DNA from 4 places in the Rhizobium sp. B230/85 genome. Region 4 is predicted to be linked to each of the others. Evidence: predicted binding sites of a transcription regulator. Region 4 holds the regulator's gene; each other region holds the start of a gene.

Region 1 (5,843 bases), 1.2 Mb from region 4:
GGACGCCGTTCAGGTGGTCGATCTCGTGCTGCAGGCACGTCGCGAGCAGGCCGTCGGCCTTGACGGTCTGCTTGACGCCGTCGACATCGAAATACTCGACCGTCACCTCTGCCGGGCGCTCGACTTCGGCGTAGTAGTCGGGGATGGAGAGACAGCCCTCCTCATAGACCGACCGCTCTTCCGACGACGCGACAATCTCGGGGTTGATGAACACCAGCGGCGTCTTTTCCTCCCCCTCGCGCGAAAGGTCGATGACCAGCATGCGCCGGTCGACACCCATCTGCACGGCGGCAAGGCCAATGCCCGGCGCGTCGTACATCGTGTCCAGCATATCGGTCGCCAGCCGCTTCGTCTCGGCGTCGAAGCGTTCGAACGGCTTCGAGACTACGCGCAGCAGCGGATCGGGGAGAATGATAAGAGGCTTGATCGTCATAAAGTCTCCCATAGCCCATCTTTGTTTGGGAGGGAATTATGAACATGGCCGCAAAACGGGTTTTTTGCGGCCATGTTTGATGACCGCTCAGGCCGCCCGACGTTTCTCGCCCTGCATGTTGCCATTGCGGATATCGGCTTGCGTCTTGAAGCCGCTGAGAAGGGCGACCAGAGTATTCGCCTCATTGCGCAGGTGCCGTGTCTCGGCAGAGGTGCGTTCGACCATCGCTGCGTTCTGCTGGGTTATCGTATCCATGTTGCGCACGGCGGCACTGACCTCGGCGACGCCGATTGCCTGATCCTTGGCAGCAGCGGCAATGTCGCCGACAAACTTGTTGACGCCGTCGATCCGGCTGATCATGTCCGCAAGAGCGACGCCGGTGCTGGACACGATGGTGACGCCGGCGTGGACCTGGGTCGAGCTCTGCGAGATCAGGTCCTTGATCTCCTTGGCGGCACTGGCCGAGCGCTGCGCCAGCTGCCGCACCTCCTGCGCCACCACGGCAAAGCCCTTTCCGGCATCGCCGGCCCGGGCTGCCTCGACGCCGGCGTTAAGCGCCAGAAGGTTGGTCTGGAAGGCGATCTCGTCGATGACGCCGATGATCTTCGAGATTTCGGTGGAGGATTTCTCGATTTCAGCCATGGCGGCAACGGCGCTGTTGACCAGATCGCCCGAGCTTTTCGCCTGCTGCTGGGTTTCGCCTACGGCGACGGAGGCCCTGGCCGCATTAGACGCCGTCTGGCCGACGCTGACGGCCAGCTGCTGCAGTGCTGCAGAACTCTGCTCGACGCCGGCGGCCTGCTGCGCCGTGCGCATGGAAAGGTCATCCGTCGCCTTCGACATAAGGTCCGTGCCGCTCAGCACCCCTTCGGACGTAGCGCGGACACCACCGATGGAATGGCGGAGAGCCGCTACCGCGTTGTTGTAGTCGCTGGCCATCTTCTGAAAGGCGCCCGGGAGGTTCTCCGGCAATACCGCCTCGAAGTCACCCTTGGACAGAGATTCGAGGCCGCGGCTCAAATGCTCCATGGCTATGCGCTGATCGGCTTCGGCGCGGGTTCGATCCTGCTCCAGGACCTGGCGTTTCTCGTCCAGTTCGGCGAGATAGACGGAGATCGCGTAGTCGATGTCGAGGAAAGTCGCCTTGACGACGGCCGCCAGCTTGTTCGACAAGCCTGGGGCGTGGCGTTTGCCGAAGCGCGATGGCCAATGCTTGTGCAGGATGCCATGCATCAATTCCGTCAGCACCAGGGCGTAGCCGCCGATGTACCAGCTGGGATCGAGGCCAATGCGCGCATGGGTCTTGCCGACAGCAGTCACGCCGGCCACGTAATTGGCATCGAATTGGCCATTCGACAGATGTCCCCAGTGGCTCTCCTGGCGCGCCTTGGCGCCATCCATGTGGGCTTTGTCGCGGAAGAAATGGGAAATCGCGGGTGTCCTGCCCATCTTCGCATAGAGCTTGTCGAGCGCGCCGCCGAGAAGCTCCGACAGCGTCGGGCGCAGTTCGCGCAGGGTCTCGCGGGTGGCGTCGTCGATCTCGATGAAGTCCAGGCGTTGTCTGAGGGTGGATGTATCGGGCGCAGCTTTCATCTTGATCTCGGTCTGAATGAGGCTTCCGCACGCCAAGCGTGCAGGGTAAAGGCAATCTGCCAGACTTGACCGATTTGCATTGACCATCCGTTAACTTTGTTACCCAGATTTCGCCCGATACGGACAGTTTACATTGTTCACGTTTTGATCTGGCTTTTACCCTGACTGGCGTTATAGTCCGGCGATCTCCAACTATCGCCAGGATGCCATGACGATCTCCCTTTTTGGTTCCGACTTCCAGACGGTGCAGTTGCTGTACGGCGCGGTCGGCCTGCTCGTTCTTGTCATCGTGATCCTGCTGGTCCGCAGTGCCGGCAAAAGGCAGAGCGACGACGAGATGGATTTTCGCGCTGCAGAGGCGGAACAACGGATGGCGGAGATGCTGCGGCTGCAGGCCGAGATGCAGGGCCGTCTGGCGACGATGACCGAGGTGTTCGGCAGTCGCCAGGCGGAGTTCAACCACGCCGTCAACCAGCGTCTCGACGGGATGTCGCACCGGGTGACCAGCACGCTCAACGAACAGACAAAATCGACGCATGAAAACCTGCAGAAACTGCAGGAACGGCTCGGGGTCATCGATGCCGCACAGTCCAATATCCAGTCGCTTGCAAAGGATGTCGTCGGGCTGCAGGCGATCCTGTCCAACAAGCAGACGCGCGGCGCCTTCGGCCAGGCACGGATGGAGACCATCGTTGCCGACGGCCTGCCGTTCGGCGCCTATGCCTTCCAGCACACGCTGTCCAACGGGTCGCGGCCCGATTGCATCATCCATATGCCAAACGGACTGCCGCCGCTGGTGGTCGATGCAAAATTCCCGCTGGAAGCCTGGAACGCCATCCGCGCGGCCTCCAGCCCGGAAATGGTACGCATCGCCGGCCAGCAGTTTCGCCGCGACATGGAAGTCCACATCCGCGATATCTCCGAAAAATATCTGATCCAGGGCGAGACCCAGGACACTGCCTTTCTCTTCGTACCATCGGAATCGATCTTTGCCGAGATTCACGAAAAGTTCGAGGGTGTTATCCAGAAAGCGCACCGCGCGCAGATCGTCATCGTCTCCCCGTCCCTGCTGATGCTGTCGATCCAGGTGATCCAGTCTGTCCTGAAGGACCAGCGGATGCGTGAGCAGGCGCATCTCATCCAGGGCGAAGTGGCGCTGCTGATGGCCGATCTCGGTCGTCTCGATGAGCGCGTCACCAAACTCCAGGGACATTTCTCCGCTGCCCAGAAAGATGTCGAGATGATTGCCACGTCCTCCTCGAAGCTTGCGAGGCGCGGCCAGAAGATCGAGGCACTGGACCTGACAGAGCACTCCGAGGCGGTACGCGAGCCGGCAGAACCATCACGCGGAGTCGAAAGCCGTACTGGACTTCTGAAGCTGAGGGTGGTTGACGAGGACTAAGCGCTTCGGCAGTGTCGCGCCGATATTCCAGCAGAGCAGGCATTCCCATGATCACAGTATTCGGCTCCATCAACATGGACCTCGTTGCAACCACGGACCGGCTGCCGAAGCCCGGGGAAACCGTTGCCGGCAACGGCTTTGCAACGGCTGCCGGCGGCAAGGGTGCAAACCAGGCGCTGGCCGCCCGCCGCGCCGGCGCAACGGTGCGCATGGCCGGCGCTGTCGGCACCGATGGCTTTGCCGAGCCTGCGTTGGCGCTGCTGGCAGAAGCCGGCACCGATCTCGGCGCGGTAAAGCATGTCGAGGGCCCAACCGGGACGGCACTCATCCTTGTCGGCGGCGACGGTGAAAACGTGATTGTTGTGGTGCCCGCTGCGAATGGTGCCGTCACCGCCGAAGACGCCACTGCTGCGGTGGCCGGACTGAAGGCCGGCGATATCCTCATGCTGCAGCTCGAGGTGCCCGGGAATGCGGTGGAGGCGGCGCTTGGCGCTGCCAAGGCCGCCGGTATCCGGACGATCCTCAACCTCGCGCCGCTGACATCAGATGCCAAACGGCTCGGGCGGCTAGCCGACATCGTCATCGCCAACGAAACGGAATTCGAGCTTCTGGCAGGCCAGGACGGAATGACGGCTACCGATCGTGAAGCGGCAATGACCCGCCTGCATGGGGAAACCGGGCAGACGCTGATCGTCACTCTGGGTGGCGATGGCGTGGTTGCCATAAGGGACGGCGTACTGTCGCGCGCCAAGGGCCTCGTCATCGAGCCCGTCGACACGGTCGGTGCCGGCGACACGTTTTGCGGCTATTTCGCTGCCAGCCTCGACCAAGGGCTCGACTTCGAGGCCGCACTCCGTCGCGCCGCCGTCGCCGGCTCCCTCGCCTGCCTTTCAGCCGGAGCTCAGCCATCGATACCCCTGGCCGAATCGGTCGCCGCGAGGCTCTGATCGGTGTCTCACGGATAATCTGGTGTAGTTCCGCCCGGAATTTATGACGAACTTAGCAGTGCTATAAAAGGTGGCACTCCACCTAAATGACCAAAGGCCGCCGGGACAATCCGGCGGCCTTAAACTCTGTTCCGAATTCTCAGATCCGCGCAAAGCGCTCCGTAAGCAGCGCAAAAAATCCGTCGGCGTCGACCGATCGCATGAACCGGGCGTTGCGCTTGCGATCTGTCACGTGCCACCAGTCGACGACCATCATGCCGATCGTCAGCTCCGAACTGACCTCGATCTCGACATTGCAGGTGCGGCCGTCGAAAAGCTCTGGCTTCAGCAGGTAGGCAATGACGGTCGGATCGTGCAGCGGGCCGCCGTCTGAGCCGTATTTCTCGATATCGAAGCGCTCGAAGAATTCCAGCATCTCGGCCATGGCCTTGGCCGGCGCGGTGCCGATGTCGGCGATCTTGCGGACCCTGTCCTTGCGGGTCAGCAGCTGATGGGTGACATCGAGCGGCATGATGACCACCGGCACGCCCGACCGCATAACGATGTCGGCCGCCTCGGGATCGACGAAGATATTGAACTCGGCGGCCGGCGTAATGTTGCCGCCCTCGAAGAAGCCGCCGCCCATCATCACCAGTTCCTGAACGCGACCGACGATTCCCGGCGCCTTGCGGAAGGCCGTGGCGATATTGGTGAGCGGGCCGAGGGTGCAAAGCGTCACCGTGCCCGCGGGCTCGTGCAACAGTGTTTCGATGATGAAGTCGACGCTGTGTTGCGGCTGCAGCGCCATCGTCGGCTCGGCAAGCTCCGGACCATCCAGCCCCGTCTTGCCGTGCACGTGCTCCGCAGTCACCAGCGGCCGGGCAATCGGCCGGTCGCAACCGACAAAGACCTTGATATCGCGGCGATCGCAAAGCTCGCAGACGATCCGCGCATTGCGGCTGGTCATGGGCAGCGGCACGTTGCCGGCTACGGTGGTGATACCGAGAATTTCAAGCTCCTCCGGGCTGCCGAACGCCAGCATGATGGCTGCTGCGTCGTCCTGTCCCGGATCGGTATCGATGATGATCTTCCTTGCCAAACGCGCGTCCTCTTCCCTTGTCACTGCGGCGTCCCTGCGCCTCTTCCACCCCTTTTTGACGCCATTCGAACTGCCTTTGTCAAGCAAGCGCTGCAACCATAGGGGCAGCGAATATGCCGTTGGATTCCGATTGCGTCAGGCGACGTGCTTGCGCCGAAAGCAGGCAATGCCCATATTGCGGCCATCCGGATGCTGAGATGCAGGTCCGGCAGGGTCGCTTGACAACCAAGGACTTGTAGAGATGAGCCGTATGACGCCTTTTGCCAGCCCTCTCCTGTTGGGCTTCGACGCCATGGAAAAGACCCTCGAGCGGATTTCCAAGATCAGCGATGGATACCCACCCTATAATATCGAGCGAATGCAGGCCGAACCGGCAACTGGCGAACCGGA
Region 2 (5,843 bases), 1.0 Mb from region 4:
TCCGCGAGCCGATCACCGGTGGCTCCGGCCAGATCTCGGGCAACTTCACCGCCGAAAGCGCAACCACGCTGTCGGCTCTGCTCCGCGCCGGCGCCCTGCCCGCCAAGCTCACCGTCATCGAAGAGCGCACGGTAGGCGCCGATCTTGGCGCCGATGCCATCAAGATGGGCATCTATTCAGGCCTCGTCGGCTTTGCCCTCGTCGCCCTATTCATCTTCGTGCTCTACGGCACCTGGGGTATCCTTGCCAACGTCGCCCTGCTGATCCACACGATCCTGACCTTCTCGGCCCTGACGCTTGTCGGCGCCACGCTGACGCTGCCGGGCATCGCGGGTATCGTTCTCGGTATCGGCCTTGCGGTCGACGCCAACGTGCTGATCAACGAGCGTATCCGTGAAGAGACCCGCAAGGGACGCGGAGCCTTTGCCGCTATCGACAACGGTTTCCGGCGCGCCTACTCGACCATCATCGACGGTAACATGACGGCGCTCATTGCCGCCGCCATCCTGTTCTACTTCGGCTCTGGCCCGGTTCGCGGCTTCGCCGTTACCATGGGTCTCGGCCTGATCATCTCGATGTTCACCTCGGTCGCCTTCGTGCGCGTCGTGATGATCGCCATCGCCCGCCGCCGCAAGCTGAAGGTCATCAACATCCAGTCGATGTTCCGGTTCTCACCCTACGACCGGCACATCCAGTTCATGAAGGCCCGCTTCTTCGGCGTCGCAGTGTCGGCGATCCTGTCGCTCGCCTCGATCGGACTGTTCATCTATCCGGGCCTCAACTACGGCGTCGACTTCCGTGGCGGCATCCAGATGTCGGTGAAGACGCAAGGGACGGCCGATCTTTCGACGTTCCGCGAAGGCCTGAACACACTCGGCCTGGGTGAAATCACCCTGCAGTCGTTCGGCGACAAGAACACCATTCTGGTCCGCGCCCAGCGCCAGGATGGCGGCGAGGAGGCCCAGACGGCAGCAGTTACAAAGCTGAAAGCCGAAGTCACCAAGATCGACCCGACAGCAACGGTCGAAGGCACCGATGTCATCGGCCCGAAGGTTTCGGGCGAACTGGCCTGGGCAGGTATCCTGTCGGTGGTCATCGCCAGCTTCGCGATGCTGTTCTACATCTGGTTCCGCTTCGAATGGCCGTTTGCCGTCGGCGCCATCGTGACCTTGGTGCTTGATGTCACCAAGCTGGTAGGCTTTTTCGCCATCACCGGCCTCGACTTCAACCTGACGGCCATTGCCGCGGTGCTGACGATGGTCGGCTACTCGGTCAACGACAAGGTCGTCGTCTACGACCGCATGCGTGAAAACATGCGTCTCTACAAGTCGATGCCCTTGCGCGAGATCATCGACAAGTCGATCAACGAAACGCTCGCCAGAAGCCTTTACACCAACGCTACCGCATTCCTGGCGCTGGTCCCGATGGCGATCTGGGGCGGCAGCGCCGTGTCGAGCTTCGCCATTCCGATGGTGTTCGGCATCCTCGTTGCCGGTGCATCGTCGATCTTCATCGCAGCGCCGATCCTGCTGTTCCTCGGCGACTGGCGCACCCGCCACCGCGCAGTTACCGTCGCAAACGACGCCAAGGCAGCAGAAGCCGAAGCGGCCAAGCCGAAAAAGCAGCTTCCGGCAGCGGAATAGAAAAGAAAGGGCGCCCCGGCAGGAGGCGCCCTTTAACTGAAATGTGGAATATTTTCTGTCGCAAATGTCTGTCGCGAAACTCCCACTTTTGCGAGTGGCTTTTGCGACAGAAATTCCCCTGAAAAGTCAGGGATCGATGATCTTGTCGAGGATGTTAGGATATTTGCGACAGCACGTCCGCTTTGCGTCAAAAGCAGTCATCGCAGTAAGCCGTCGGCTCCACGGGACCGTTCGATATTCATTAATTTGGAAGGTCGTCGCACAGATAGTCGTGTGTTCTGGTGTTTGGATACGCAGCAGAGGAAAGAGAAAGCCACCACTGACGCGATGGTGCCTGCGCAAGGCTGAGCGGGAACATCAGAGTTTCGCTCTTCAAAAAGAACGATATTTTCTGCCTTTCATCGAAGAAAGAAATTTGAACCTGCTGAAGGATAAAAGGAGTGGTTTTTTGGCCTGGCATAACGAATTCCGGCCAAGCCCTCCGGTGGATACTCAGTCTCTGCATTTGCTGGCTGGGTTAATTCTCATTTCGATGGTAGGCGGAACATGCGATTTATTATCTTCATTTTGCTGAATTAACTGACTTGAAGTGATGCTCCGAACGGTGTCGAGAGACGAAAGAAAGTTCGTAAGGCTATCGAGCCGTCGCTAGATCGGGCAGACGTAACTGGTAGATATGTGAGGATTAAAGATGGCCGAAGATGCCGGCGTAGTAGCTGTGGACCACACGGGCTTCTCGGTCGCCTCGTTGGAGGAGGCGATCCAGTTCTGGACTGAGGCGATGGGTTTCGACCTTGCTCGCCGAGGAGAGATGGGTGGGGAGTTTCTACGGGAGGCTACCGGGGTTGACGACCCCCGTTGCCGAATGGCGCTGGTGACGGCTCCAAATGGCTACCCTATCGAGCTTCTCGAGTATTCGACAGGCCGTACGCTGGGCCAGACACCTCGTAGCGCGGGTGCGATCGGCGCCGCTCATATCGCCTTCACGGTTAAGGATATCCGCACGGCGATCGCGCGGGTTGAGACGGCGGGGTGGGCAGTGAACGGTTCGCCGCAGCCGATACCAGCCGGCCCCCGATGCGGAACAATGGTCGCGTACATCTCCGGCCCGGATGGTATCACCATAGAGCTGATGCAGCCGCCTGCTTAGTGGAGGATTGCTGATACTTTACTCCAGCGGCTGGGGCTCAAGGCTATTCGCATCAGCACCACCTATGCAAACCTGCCGCCTGCAAGCGTATATCGCATCATGAGGACGACAGTCGCCGCATGAACCGGACAGCTTGCACACCCTGGCTTGTCCGCTTTGGGCCAAAAGCAGCCTTTCACCTTTGTCGCAAATCTTCCAATTAATGCGACAGTTTTGCGGCTGAACTTTTCGACGTCGCAAAAACCAATGTTTTGCGACGGGTGAGTCCCCAGGATGCTTCACGAAGATATTTCCGGCAAGACAAACCGCCCGAAACACCCATGCCGGAAGGGATTCGGCACCAGTCTCTACCTGGGTTCCATATTTCGGTTAGGGGCTGGCCGGCAGGAGGCGCCCTTTTTCTTTACTCCATAGCCGGATCAGATCTTTGGACGGTGCAGCGGCAGCCCCGGCTTGGGCGCCGGGATGCGCTCGATGGCGCCGTGCTCCTGTTCGGTGATCAGCACCTGCTTGCCATCGACGGTGAAGGCGACGTTGCTCGGCAACGTGCCGTTGGTGCGGATATGGCCAGAGAGCTTGCCGGACGTGTCGATCAGGCAGATGTCGCCCTGGCCATACACGGCGCAATAAAGCGTGTCGTCACGATCGAAGGCCAGGCCGGCCGGTCCCTTCAGGCGCGTACCCATCGGCGAGCGCAGGGCGTGGGCAAAGATTTCCTGCCGGCCCCCGAGCACCTGACGATAGATATTACCGGTCAGCATCTCGCTGTAATAGAGCAAGCCGTTCGAATCGAAGGCAATGCCGCTCGCCAGCAGCAGGCCCGCCGCCAGCGACCGGAGCACGCGTCCGTCGGCTGGATCGATCTGGTAGATGCAACCATTGTAGGGCGCATTCAAAAAGTCCGGCCGGATTGTTTGGCCGATGACGAGATCGGCGATCCGAACGCCGGCGTCGCTCATGTACAAAAGCCCGTCCGGACCGAAAGCGAGATCACGCGGCAGGACGAAGGGTCCCGTCTCGCTGCCTTCGATCATCTGGAGCATCCGACCTTCGGGCGACAGGCGCACCAGCGAGTTTTCCGGACCGCCGGCCACCCAGAAGCAGCCATCGCCATCGACAGCCAACCCGGACGGACGTCCGCCCGGTCGGCAGATTTCCCGGCGTTGGCCGTGCGGTGCGATTACCGATACGCATCGGCGACCGTCTTCCATCTCGACACATGCAATGCGCCCATCCTGCAGTCCGACCGGCCCATCAGGCTGGTGTAACCCGACTGCAATCGTCTCATTCATTCCGACGCATCTCCCGGGGCACGCAATAATATTAAAGACATTGCTAACCTTTCCGATTCGTTAAGTAAACGAAAGCCGACCGCCGCCATTCTGCGCGTCGTTGCGTCAAACCGGCCCAAGCTCGCTTGACAGTTTTCGCCGATTCAGAACATTTAACGAACATTCGGGCAATCTAATGGTGCTTCGAAAATCTTCGGAAATACAATAACGGCATGGCAGCGGCCGCTCCGGAGCAATAGAGGAGAGCCAATGAACGCCGCCTATCTGGAAAAACTCAATCCCGAGCAGCGGCTGGCCGTCGAGCACGGCACCGACATCGACGGAAGCCATGTGTCCGGCCCCCTGCTGGTGATCGCCGGCGCGGGCTCCGGGAAGACCAACACGCTCGCCCACCGCGTTGCCCACCTGATCGTCAAGGGCGCCGACCCGCGCCGTATCCTGCTTATGACCTTCTCGCGCCGGGCTGCTGCCGAGATGGGCCGCCGCGTCGAGAAGATCTGCGCCCAGGTGCTCGGCCCGAAAGCCGGAATCATGACGGATGCGCTGGCCTGGAGCGGGACATTCCACGGCATCGGCGCGCGCCTGCTGCGCGACTATGCCGAACAGATCGGCCTCGACCCAGCGTTTACGATCCACGATCGCGAAGACAGCGCCGACCTGATGAACCTGATCAGGCACGACCTCGGTTTTTCGAAGACCGAGAACCGCTTTCCGACCAAAGGCACCTGCCTTGCCATCTATTCGCGCGCGGTCAATTCCGAGACGCCGCTGGACCAGGTTCTGCGCGATGTCTTCCCATGGTGCGCCACCTGGGAAAACCAGCTGCGGGAACTCTTTGCCAGCTATGTCGAGGCGAAGCAGGTGCAGAACGTACTCGATTACGACGACCTGCTGCTTTACTGGGCACATATGGTGCATGAGCCGCTGATCGCCGAAGACATTGGCAACCGGTTCGACCATGTGATGGTCGACGAGTACCAGGATACCAACCGGCTGCAGTCCTCGATCCTGATGGCGCTGAAGCCCGGCGGACAGGGCCTTACGGTTGTCGGCGACGACGCCCAGTCGATCTACTCCTTCCGCGCCGCGACGGTCCGCAACATCCTCGATTTCCCCGCATCGTTTTCGCCGGCCGCCCGTATCGTCACGCTCGACCGCAACTATCGCTCGACGCAGCCGATCCTTGCCGCCGCCAACGCCGTCATCGATCTGGCCTCCGAGCGTTTCACCAAGAACCTGCGCACCGAGCGGACGTCGGCACAGCGCCCGAAGCTGGTGACCGTTCGCGACGAGGCCGACCAGGCCCGCTACATCGCCGACATGGTGCTTGAAAACCGCGAGGGCGGCACCATCCTGAAACAGCAGGCCGTGTTGTTCCGGGCCTCGCATCACTCCGGCCCGCTGGAGATCGAACTGACGCGGCGCAACATTCCGTTCGTCAAGTTCGGCGGCCTGAAATTCCTCGACAGCGCCCACGTGAAGGACATGCTGGCCGCCCTGCGCTTTGCCCAGAACCCGCGCGACCGCGTGGCCGGTTTCCGACTGATGCAGCTTCTGCCCGGCGTCGGGCCGTCGACAGCACAAAAAGTGCTCGACCGGATGGACGACGAGGCGAGCCCGATTACCGCGCTGACCGAAATCCCCGCCCCGCCTCGCAGCGGCGATGACTGGACCAGTTTTGTCGAGACCTTGCAGGCGGTGAAATCGGGCAAGGCCGGCTGGCCGGCTGAAATCGGTCTGGTGCGGGAATGGTATGCG
Region 3 (5,843 bases), 220 kb from region 4:
TGGTGGCGTCGCGCTCGGCGTTCTCGTTTGCATCAATATCGAATCCATTCGCAAATTTTTCTCCTGGGTATCCGGTACCGTCCTGTTCGATCCGCAGCTGTATTTCCTGAGCAAGCTGCCGGCGGAGATGAACCTCAGCGAAACTGTCACCGTCGTCGTCATGGCGCTTGGTCTGTCTTTCCTCGCCACGATCTTCCCCGCCTGGCGAGCCTCGCGGCTCGATCCGGTCCAGGCGCTGCGCTATGAATAAGGATGCCAGCATCTCCATGAAATCCAACGTCGTGCTTCAGCTGACCGGCATCGATCGCCACTATGGCGAGGGCGAGACCATGCTCTCTATCCTGAAGGACGCAGATTTCGCGCTCCATCGCGGCGAAATCGTTGCGCTCGTCGCCCCGTCCGGCACCGGCAAGTCAACGCTGCTGCACGTCGCCGGCCTGCTCGAGCAGCCGGATGCTGGCGATGTGACGATCAACGGCAATCCCTGCAACAACCTCACCGACGAGAAGCGCACGGCCATCCGTCGCAACGACATTGGCTTCGTCTACCAGTTCCACCACCTGCTGCCTGAATTCTCGGCCATCGAGAACGTCATGATGCCGCAGATGATCGCCGGACTGACGCAGAAGGAAGCCCGGGTCAGGGCAAGCCAACTGCTCGATTACATGCGCGTCGGCCATCGCGGCGAGCACCGCCCAGCCGAACTCTCCGGCGGCGAACAGCAGCGCGTCGCCATCGCCCGTGCCGTCGCCAATGCGCCACTGGTGCTTCTCGCCGACGAACCGACGGGCAATCTCGACCCCGGCACCGCCCACTACGTCTTCGATGCCCTGGAGGCGCTGGTGCGCCAATCTGGTCTGGCGGCGATGATTGCCACCCACAATCACGATCTCGCTGCCCGCATGGACCGTCGCGTTACAATCTCGGGCGGCAAGGTCGTCGAATTCTGATCGTCGTGCCGGTCAAGGCACGATGAGGCCGCCGCGATAATCGAGTTCATAGGCGGTGCGGCCGTCTACGATGATATGCTCGCGCCCGCTGAAATGGGTGCAATCACCGCTACTCTCGTCCGTGTAGCGACCGAAGTCATGGTCGAACTGCAACCCACCGAGGAACCGCTTCTCCTCGACATACAGATGCCGCAACGCTGCCTTGATGACGCAGCCTGCCTTCACTGCATCGATCAGTGCGGGCTCGATGATCTTCCCGAAATAATTCATTGCCCAGACGGGCTTGCCTGATAACCACGCCACCTCCTGGCCGGCAAAATCGGAGCCTCCAAAATAGCTGTCGAGATAACGCCACCGACCGCGCTCATAGCCGATGTCGTGAGACCCCGGACGACAGGAAGATAGTTTCGCCGCATCGGCCACATAAGTCTGCGATTTCGCCACGACGATAAAGTCATTCAGCAGCGCCGGATCCATAACTTCTCCCCCAGGATGCATTCTCAGGGTTGCATTTTCACGCGGCCATGTAAAGAACAAAATAAGAACAAAGGCATCTGACTGCAGGCGCTGTAATTGTCCCGACGCTCATTCATCGCGGATGCCACACGCGTCCATGGCGGTTTGATCCGCCCAGTCGGCAACTGCGGCTGTCCTCGCGTCGACTTTGCGTTCCTTGCCACCGCTGCTGACCTTGCCGCTGAGCACATTATAGTCGCAAGTGCCGCTGCTTTCGGGATCCAGCGTGTCGTGATGCGTGTAGGTGAAGCCGGCGACGACGAATGTCGCGTTGCGATAGGCGATCGTCAGCGTCTGCTCCCAGCGGTCGCGTCCGCCACCGCTGTTTTCCGAATGGACGGAGATCGATCCGTTGGGCAGCGCTGATATGCCCGGGTCCCGGCCGAACATACCGTCGAGACTGGTATTGCCGGATACCTTGTTCGGTGCTGCTGCGGCGAGATGTAGAAGAAGATGCTCCTTGTCGCGCAGGTAGATGTAGATGCCGATGTCGTCGCCGTCTTCCTCAGGGGCGATGAGCAGGGCGAGGTCAGCATTGCCGTCCCTGTTCCAGTCGCCGATCGCAGCTCCGATGATCTTTCCCGGCCCGATATCGCCGGCAAACGCACTCGACACGCATAAGGCGGCACTGAGCAGCGCCAAGGCCAAATTTTTCATAATCATCTCCTCCACGCACGCTCATAGCATGGCGTCGGTGCGCGTCCCAGTCATGGGGCCTAGCATGGCGGCATTTGAATCAAGCTCGCAGAAAATACTGTTGACAGGTGAATATAAAGGGAACATATAAGGAACATAACAACACCGGAGAGGCCCAATGACCGATATTATTCGAGACGTCGCCGCTTTCGCCTCCATCGTCATGTTCGTCACCAGCCTGTCGATCATCGTCATGGCGATGTAAGTTTTCGGGTACGACCACCGCCACGTGGTCTTGCCGACCTGAGTTGTTCTGGACTTTGCCAGCCGCTATGCCGACAATAGGACCGATTCATTCGGGCATGCGGAAGGGCTTATCATGGCAGAGGCAACTGACAGGCAGGGCGGACATTCTGGATCGTCGCCGGAGTTCGTGCACCTGCGTGTGCATTCGGCATATTCGCTTCTAGAAGGCGCTTTGCCGCTTAAGAAGATCCTCGCCAAGGCTTCAAGCGACAGCCAGCCGGCTCTGGCGATCACCGATACCAATAACCTGTTTATCGCGCTCGAGTTCTCCCAGAAGGCAATGGACGAGGGTCTGCAGCCGATCATCGGCTGCCAGGTTTCGATCGACATGGAAGATGCCGTCGAGGGCGAGAAGCGCAACGGCCAGCAGGGGCTCGCCAAGCTGCCTGCCATCGTGCTTCTTGCGGCTAGCGACGCCGGCTACGAGCGCATGGTCGATCTCGTCAGCCGCGCCTATCTCGGCGGCGACAATAATCAAGCTGTGCACGTCAAGGCGTCCTGGCTGGAGGAGATCGGTACCGACGGCCTGATCGCGCTGTCCGGCTCCGTTGGTGGGCCCGTCGATATCGAAATCAAGGAAGGCCATCCGCAGAAGGCGGTGGCGAGGCTGCTGCGCCTGAAGGCGCTTTTCGGCGACCGGCTCTATGTCGAGTTGCAGCGCCACGGCACCTATGATCGCCGCCACGAACAACGCATGATTTCACTCGCCTACGAGCACGAATTGCCGCTGGTCGCCACCAACGAGGCCTTCTTTCCGACCCGCGACGACTATGATGCCCATGATGCGCTGATGGCCGTCGCCCATAATGCGATCGTCTCGGACGACAGCCGGTTTCGCCTGACACCGGACCACTATCTGAAAAGCCGCGCCGAGATGGCGAAGCTGTTTGCCGATCTGCCGGAGGCGCTGGCTAACACCGTCGAGATCGCCGAGCGCTGTGCCTTCGTACTGCAGACCCGCAAGCCGATCCTGCCGCGCTTTACCGGTGCCAGCGATGATCCGAAGGAGGCCGAACGCGCCGAGGCGCTTGAATTGCGGGCCCAGGCTGTCGAAGGGCTCGACATGCGGCTGGCGACGCTCGGCACGGCGCCGGGCTATGACGAACAGGTCTATCGCGACCGGCTGGAATTCGAACTCGGCGTTATCGAGCGCATGGGTTTTCCGGGCTACTTCCTGATCGTTGCCGACTTCATCAAGTGGGCGAAGAACGAGGATATCCCGGTCGGTCCCGGGCGCGGATCGGGTGCGGGCTCGCTGGTGGCCTATGCCCTGACCATCACCGACGTCGATCCTTTGCGTTTCTCGCTGCTGTTCGAACGCTTTCTCAATCCCGATCGTGTGTCGATGCCAGACTTCGACATCGACTTCTGCCAGGACCGGCGCGAAGAAGTCATCCGCTACGTCCAGAAGAAATACGGCCGCGAGCAGGTGGCGCAGATCATCACCTTCGGATCCCTGCAGGCCCGCGCTGCCCTGCGCGACGTCGGCCGCGTGCTGGAAATGCCCTATGGCCAGGTCGACAAGATCTCGAAGCTGGTGCCGAACAACCCGGCCAATCCGGTGACGCTCGCACAGGCGATCAAGGACGAGCCGCGATTTCAGGAGGAGGCCGAGAAGGAGCCGGTGGTCGCCCGCCTGCTTGACATCGCGCAGAAGCTGGAGGGTCTCTATCGCCACGCCTCGACCCATGCCGCCGGTATCGTCATTGGCGACCGGCCGCTGTCGAAGCTGGTGCCGATGTACCGCGATCCGCGCTCCGACATGCCGGTCACCCAGTTCAACATGAAGTGGGTCGAACAGGCTGGCCTCGTCAAGTTCGACTTTCTCGGCCTCAAGACCCTGACGGTGCTGAAGACGGCAGTCGATTTTGTGAAGCTACGCGGCATCTCGGTCGACCTCGCCACCATTCCGCTTGATGACGCGGTGACCTACGAGAAGCTGGCGCGCGGCGAAACGGTCGGTATCTTCCAGGTGGAAAGCCAGGGGATGCGCAAGGCGCTGCTCGGCATGCGGCCGGACTGCATCGAGGACATCATCGCGCTTGTGGCGCTTTATCGTCCCGGCCCGATGGAAAATATCCCGACCTACAATGCCCGCAAGCACGGCGAGGAGGAGATCGAGTCGATCCACCCGATGATCGATCACCTTGTCAAGGAAACGCAGGGCGTCATCGTCTACCAGGAACAGGTGATGCAGATCGCCCAGGTCCTGTCAGGCTATTCGCTTGGCGAGGCGGATCTTTTGCGCCGCGCCATGGGCAAGAAGATCAAGGCGGAGATGGACCAGCAGCGCGTTCGCTTCGTCGAAGGTTCGATGAAGAACGGCGTCTCGAAGGTGCAGTCCGACAACATCTTCGAACTCTTGGCCAAATTCGCCAATTACGGCTTCAACAAGTCGCATGCCGCCGCCTACGCCATCGTCTCCTACCAGACGGCCTATATGAAGGCCCATTACCCGGTTGAGTTCCTAGCCGCGTCGATGACGCTGGACATGGCCAACACTGAAAAGGTCAACGATTTCCGTCAGGATGCCAAGCGCCTCGGCATCGAGGTCGTGGCGCCGTCGGTGCAGACCTCGTTCCGCCATTTCCAGACCGGGGACAGGACGATCTTCTATTCGCTGGCTGCCATCAAGGGCGTTGGCGATGCCGCCGTCGAGCACATCGTCGAGGTGCGTGGCGACAAGCCCTTTGCCAGTATTGAAGATTTCTGCCTGCGTATCGACCCGAAACAGGTCAATCGCCGCGTTCTGGAAAGCCTGCTGTATGCCGGCGCCTTCGATTGCTTCGGCATCGACCGGGCCCAGCTTCTGGCAGGCATGGAACGGCTGATCGGCTATGCCCAGCTCGCGCAGGAAAACCGCCGCAGCGGCCAGCATGACATGTTCGGCTCGAGCTCCGCCTCCGGGCCTGAAAAGATTTCCTTCCCGGCCTTCACGCCGTGGCTTGCGTCTGAACGGCTGCTGAAGGAGTTCCAGGTGCTCGGCTTCTACCTCACCGCCCATCCGCTCGATGCCTACAGCGGGGTCCTCGACAAATTACGAGTGCAGAGCTTTGCCGACTTCTCTGCCGGCATCAAGCACGGCGCCGGCAATGCGCGGCTGGCCGGCACCGTCATCGCCAAGCAGGAGCGCAAGACGCGCACCGGCAACAAGATGGGTATCTACACATTCTCGGACGCCACCGGCCAGTTCGAGGCTGTCATGTTTTCCGAACTGCTGGCCCAGTACCGCGAAATCCTTGAGGTGGGCAAATCCTTCGTGCTGACCGCCGCCGCCGAGGAGAGGCCGGAAGGTATCAGCCTGCGGCTGAATTCCGTGCAATCGCTGGAGGAAAAATCGTTGCAGATGCAGAAGGCCATGCGCGTCTTCGTGCGTGATTCAGGCCCGCTGAAGATGGTGGCCGCCCATCTGAACGCCAGGGGCGACGGCCTGGT
Region 4 (5,843 bases):
AAATTCGACGCATAGTCGAGATCGTTCTTCGGATACACGAAAGGCTGGCCGATATGATACTTGTACGCCATCGCGGCAAGCGTCGGCATCTTTGCAATCATCCGGAGGCTCGCCACCATGCGCTGGTGCGGATCCGTGATATCGGTTGAATCATGATAGAAGGCCGACAGCGCACCAACGCAACCGCACATCACAGCCATGGGATGTGCATCGCGGCGGAAGCCTGTGAAGAAGCGCGTCATCTGTTCATGCACCATGGTGTGGTGAACGACGCGGTCGTCGAAATCCTTCTTCTGCGCAGCCGTCGGCAGTTCGCCGTAGAGAAGCAGGTAGCAGACTTCCAGGAAGTCACCCTTTTCGGCCAGCTGCTCGATAGGGTAGCCGCGATGCAGCAGAACGCCTTCGTCACCATCGATATAGGTGATCTTGGATTCGCACGATGCGGTCGAGGTGAAGCCGGGGTCGTAAGTGAAGGAAGCGGTATTCTTGTAGAGTGCGCCAATGTCGAGGACGCTCGGACCGATGGTACCGGCCTTCACCGGCAGATCGACAGTCTTATCACCCCAGGTCAGTTTCGCGCTTTGTTCCGTCATGAGAGCCTCCAAGATTTGGCGGGTTGGTGCCTTAAAAAAGCACCAAAGGGTTAAGCGTCTAAAGATTAGCTATATGATCCAGAGGCTAATGCCAAGTTACCCTGACCGGTATTTGTGCATCGCGGTATCAACTTTTGGGCAGCGCCTCCGCCATGACTGCGATGCCTTTAAAGCCCGATCTGCGGCATTCCAGAAGCGACGTTCCCGCGGGACGCATTTCAATCGATTTCAGTTGAATTGTTCGAGCAAAGGTTGCAAAAATACCCTGGGCTTGAAGATTGCGAGCGGGGCTGACTGGCGAATGGCAGAGTTGGACGCGCGCGAGAGGCAAGGTCATCGCCAGGTATTTCTCGGCCTCGCCGAGCGTTCGCGCGCTACTGTCAACGCCGTTGCCAAGCTTGGACGGATGCCTGCCCGCACGCAACACGCCGTGCCGTGGCCGAAGCGCGCTGCCCTTTCGCTCAACGGGTGGCGAATCGCAACCGCGGGGATGATTGCCGAAGAGGCCGCCCACGGTCGCGCAATGCTGTTTGCGCCCGTCTACATCGGCTGCGGAGCCATAATCTGGTTCGAGCTTCCGGGCAATCCGCCGGTGACGGGCATTGCGGCGGTCTTCCTGGTGCTCGCCGCCGTCTGCCTCCTGAAACACAATCTGAGCCCAACGTTGCGGCATCTGGCGTTCGCAGCGGCGCTGGGCCTGCTCGGCATGCTTCTCGCTGAATGGGAGACATGGCGAGCGTCGACGATCATGCTGGACTCGCCCGTGACTACCACCATCACCGGTCAGGTTCAGCGCCGCGAAGTGGACGACAAAGGGCGGTGGCGCTACGTGCTGGATCTGCTGGCGACAGACGCGCCTGTCGTTCGGCGGCCACCGGAGCAGATATCCCTTCTCGTGCGCGGCCAGGATGTACCGTTCGAACTCGGAGATGTGGTTGAGGGCAGGGCCCGGTTGAGCCCGCCAGCCGGCCCGGCGCTGCCCGGCCTCCACGATTTTGCCTTCACTGCCTATTTCGAAGGCACCGGTGCCAACGGTTTCTTCTACGGTACGCCGCAACTGATGATGGCCAGCGTCGACGACACCAGCGAGCGAACGACGCTCCAAAGGACCGACCGCTGGCTGACTGGGCTGCGCGGCCATATCGGCGACCGAATCCGCTCGATCCTGCCCGGCGACACCGGCGCCTTCGCGGCTTCGCTGGTCAACGACGAACGTCGGGCGATTTCGCCTGAAACGACGGATGCCCTAAGAGTGTCCGGCCTCGCTCATATCATTGCCATCTCGGGACTGAATATGGCTTTGTCGGCCGGTATCTTCTATGTCGGCCTCCGGCATGCACTGAGCCTGTTTCCCGGATTGGCGCAGGCTTTTCCGACCAAGAAAATTGCAGCCGTCGGTGCGCTGATCACCGTCACCGCCTATTATTTCATTTCCGGCTTCGGTGTATCGGCCGAACGGGCCTTCATCATGATGGCGATCATGCTGGTCGCGGTGCTGTTCGACAGACCATCCTTCAGCCTGCGCAATGTCGCCCTTTCGGCTATCGCCATTCTAGTGCTCTCGCCGTCGCAGATCCTCGGCCCGAGTTTCCAGATGTCCTATGCGGCGACCATCGCCCTTGTATCCGGCTATTCGCTATGGAAGCGACGTCCGCCCCGCGAGCGGCGGTTTGCTGCTTTCCGGGCACCGATGCCGGTGCGGGCGGTCAGCCGCTTCTTCACCGGCATCGCCATGACGTCGTTCATCGGCGGCGCGTCGACGGCAATCTTCTCGATCGAACACTTTCACCGGCTGGCGACCTATGGCCTCGTTGCCAATCTCGCCGCCATGCCGGTGGTGTCATTCATCGTCATGCCGGTCGGCATGCTTGCCATGCTGATGATGCCCTTCGGCCTCGACGGCGTGTTCTGGCTTGTCACCGGTTGGGGACTTGATATCGTCATGGTCATCGCAAAGACGGTGGCTGCATGGGGCGGCAATGTGCCCTTCGCGCGCCTGCCTAGCGGACTTTTCCCGACCATCATTGCCGGCTTCATGCTGATGACGGTGCTGCGAACGCCCATGCGCCATGCCGGCGCGTTGCTGATTGCGGCCTCGGTGACTTTTGCCGCCTTCCAACCGTCTCTCCAGAAATCGGAACTGCTGATTTCGGAGGATGGCGAACTGGTCGCCATGTTCCGGCAGGGGAGACTCGAGCGCAATCGTGAGCGCCCCCCGGATTTCATCTATCAGCAATGGCAGCGAGCCCTGCCGGTGTCAGAGGATACGCCGCCGCAAATGCTGCCGCCGGACAACTCGACCCCGCCCCATTCCGTTCGTGGCCGCCCCTCGACCCGTATGGATGCGGAGCATCAGGCCACATTGCGATCAGCAATGGAAACTGCTCTGGACAATGCGGTCGACGGCGGGTTTGCCTGCCATGGTCGCGATTGGTGCGTTGCCATGCTCGAGACGGGCGCGATGCTGGTGACTATCTCCGATGCGGCTTATCTGGGGCCGGCCTGCGATACCGCCGACATTGTCATCACGCCGGTCAAACTTCGCCTTGATCTCTGTCGGTCCGGTGCAGTGCTCTACACCGGCGCATCGCTACGCAAAACAGGTTCCATCGAGGTCAACTTGATATCTCCTGAGCCAAAGTTCATCACCGCGTTCAGCGCCCTTGACCGTCCATGGGAGAGGCATCGAGCCTATGACTGGCGAAAGCCGGCCTTCACCGGTACCGATGCCACGTCACCGGTCAGTGATACCGGCGGATAAGTCCGACAAGTCGCCCCTGGATCTTTACCCTGTCCGGGCCGAAGATGCGGGTCTCGTAAGCCGGATTGGCTGCCTCGAGTGCAATGGAGGCACCCTTGCGCCTAAAGCGCTTGAGCGTTGCTTCCTCGTCATCGACGAGGGCGACAATAATGTCGCCGGGGCTCGCCGTACTGGCATTGCGGATGATGACCGTATCGCCGTCGAAGATGCCGGCCTCGATCATCGAATCGCCTCGCACTTCGAGCGCGTAATGCTCGCCGGCGCCGACCATATCGGCGGGGACCATGATGTCGTGGGTGTTGTTCTGGATCGCGGCGATGGGAACACCGGCGGCGATGCGGCCCATGACCGGCAGCGAGACGGAGCCGCTGCGGTCGTCGACTGCGGGCTTTGTCGGCGCTGCGGCGACCGCCGGCGTCTTGCCAAGGCTGCCTTCGATGACGCTCGGCGAAAAGCCGCGCCGTGGCTGCGCATTCGGGTTATAGGCCTCGGGAAGCTTGATGACCTCGATGGCACGCGCCCGGTTCGGCAGGCGGCGAATGAAGCCGCGTTCCTCCAGTGCCGTGATCAGCCTATGGATACCTGATTTCGACGCCAGATCCAGCGCGTCCTTCATTTCATCGAAAGAAGGCGGCACGCCGGACTCTTTCATTCGTTCGTGAATGAAGAGAAGCAGTTCCTGTTGCTTGCGCGTCAACATCGTTTTTCGTGCTCCAAGTGCGAAACAAAGCCAGAACGGACACTATATGTTCCATATGTGTTCCGCAAGTGACTAAATCTTTGTGAACGCCGTTGGAATAATCGCATTTTTGGAAGATCATGTCGCGCTGCCGTCGCTGACGGCTTCGCAGGGTGGAGACAAACCATGACAGCAGCCTATCCAATCGACCATCTGGTCCTGCCGACCTGCGATATAGCCTCTGCGCGCCAGCGGCTGAGCAAGCTTGGCTTCACTGTCGCTGCCGATGCACGGCATCCCTTTGGTACTGAAAATGCTTGCGTTTTCTTCGCCGACAAGACCTATCTCGAGCCACTCGGCATTGCCAGTCTCTCGGAGTGCGAGGCGTCGGCGCTGGCCGGCAATGTCTTCGTCGCGCGCGACCAGGCTTTCCGGTTTCGCGTCGGCGACGATGGTTTTTCCTCCATTGCCTTCGCAACCGGCAATGCTGAAAGCGACCAGCAGCGCTTTCGCGACCGCGGGGTCTCGGCCGGCAAGATCCTCGAGTTCGAAAGGCCGATGCGCATGCCGGACGGGTCCGAATCGATTGCCGGCTTTCGCCTTGCTTTCGCCGCAGATTTGCGTGCCCCGGATTTCTTCGTTTTCACCTGCGAGCGCATTAATGCGATGCCGACGGATCGCAGCGCGCTGGAGAGGCATCCGAACGGCGTTCTCGGCATTTCGCGCATTGTGCTGTCCTGCGCCAGCCCGGAGGCGTTTTCCGGGCTCATCAGCCAAGTTGGCAATGGTGCCGCAATCGCTCCGCATTCCTTTGGCATCACAGCATCGGCAGCCAATGTGGAAATCGACATCTTGAGCGGCGAGGGGATGGAGGCCTTCTATGAGGCGGCGCCATCCGGTGAAGATGCGGGCCTGCGGGGGCGGGCAATCGTCTTTGCGGTTCGCGATCTTTCCGTGACAGAAGCGCATTTGGCTGGTAACGGCGTGACCTACACACGCAAGAGCAACACTATTCTGGTGAAGGCCGCTCCCGGGCAGGGGGCATTGTTTGCCTTCGAGGAGACAGCATGAGCCATTCGACAAATTCGGACGTGGTCGCCGGCGAAGGCCCCGGCAAGGTCACTTTCTCCAACAGCAAGCGCCTCTCGCTGATTGCCGGTCCCTGCCAGATGGAGAGCCGCGATCATGCCTTCACGATAGCCGGCAAGCTCAAGGAACTCTGCGCCTCGCTTGGCATCGGGCTCGTCTACAAGTCGTCCTTCGACAAGGCCAACCGCACATCCCTGTCCGCCCAGCGTGGCCTTGGGCTGGAAGCGGCTCTGGAGATCTTCGGCGAGCTGAAGAAGGAATACGGTTTCCCGGTGCTCACCGACATCCACACGGAGGAGCAGTGCGCCCTTGTCGCCAAGACCGTGGATGTCCTGCAGATCCCGGCCTTCCTGTCACGCCAGACCGATCTTCTGGTCGCTGCCGCCAGGACCGGCCGCATCATCAACGTCAAGAAGGGTCAGTTCCTCGCCCCCTGGGACATGAAGAACGTGCTGGCCAAGCTTAACGACAGCGGTAACCCGAACATCCTGCTCTGTGAACGCGGCGCATCCTTCGGCTACAACACGCTGGTCTCCGACATGCGCTCGCTGCCGATCATGGCGGCGATGGGCGCTCCGGTGATCTTCGATGCTACCCACTCCGTGCAGCAGCCCGGCGGCCAGGGCGGGTCCTCCGGGGGCCAGCGCGAATTCGTGGAAACCCTTGCCCGCGCGGCCGTTGCCGTCGGCGTCGCCGGCGTGTTTATCGAAACCCACGAGGA

What was found. The regulator LexA, encoded in region 4, represses DNA repair genes until DNA is damaged. The targets are predictions, from matches to a motif close to TGTTCNNNNTGTGTTCNG.
Region 1: J5289_RS04430 (DNA recombination protein RmuC) is a predicted target of LexA. The motif match lies at 2,161-2,178, and genes of this name have one in related genera.
Region 2: J5289_RS05070 (ATP-dependent helicase) is a predicted target of LexA. The motif match lies at 4,230-4,247, and genes of this name have one in related genera.
Region 3: J5289_RS09140 (DUF5680 domain-containing protein) is a predicted target of LexA. The motif match lies at 1,480-1,497, and genes of this name have one in related genera.

What each region holds. Positions count from the first base shown of each region.
Region 1 is NZ_CP072156.1:935,344-941,186, reverse strand. It holds gene def (peptide deformylase) at 1-433, opposite strand, end outside; gene J5289_RS04435 (globin-coupled sensor protein) at 521-2,026, opposite strand; gene J5289_RS04430 (DNA recombination protein RmuC) at 2,235-3,428, shown strand; gene J5289_RS04425 (ribokinase) at 3,476-4,375, shown strand; gene J5289_RS04420 (nucleoside hydrolase) at 4,515-5,453, opposite strand; gene J5289_RS04415 (Hsp20 family protein) at 5,695-5,843, shown strand, end outside.
Region 2 is NZ_CP072156.1:1,068,888-1,074,730, reverse strand. It holds gene secD (protein translocase subunit SecD) at 1-1,643, shown strand, start outside; gene J5289_RS05085 (hypothetical protein) at 1,885-2,103, opposite strand; gene J5289_RS05080 (VOC family protein) at 2,335-2,793, shown strand; partial or broken gene J5289_RS29155 (phospholipid methyltransferase) at 2,812-2,916, shown strand; gene J5289_RS05075 (SMP-30/gluconolactonase/LRE family protein) at 3,213-4,085, opposite strand; gene J5289_RS05070 (ATP-dependent helicase) at 4,335-5,843, shown strand, end outside.
Region 3 is NZ_CP072156.1:1,889,267-1,895,109, forward strand. It holds gene J5289_RS09130 (lipoprotein-releasing ABC transporter permease subunit) at 1-250, shown strand, start outside; gene J5289_RS09135 (ABC transporter ATP-binding protein) at 267-950, shown strand; gene J5289_RS09140 (DUF5680 domain-containing protein) at 963-1,427, opposite strand; gene J5289_RS09145 (hypothetical protein) at 1,536-2,123, opposite strand; gene dnaE (DNA polymerase III subunit alpha) at 2,482-5,843, shown strand, end outside.
Region 4 is NZ_CP072156.1:2,104,892-2,110,734, forward strand. It holds gene gltA (citrate synthase) at 1-593, opposite strand, end outside; gene J5289_RS10275 (ComEC/Rec2 family competence protein) at 895-3,354, shown strand; gene lexA (transcriptional repressor LexA) at 3,335-4,054, opposite strand; gene J5289_RS10285 (VOC family protein) at 4,220-5,104, shown strand; gene kdsA (3-deoxy-8-phosphooctulonate synthase) at 5,101-5,843, shown strand, end outside.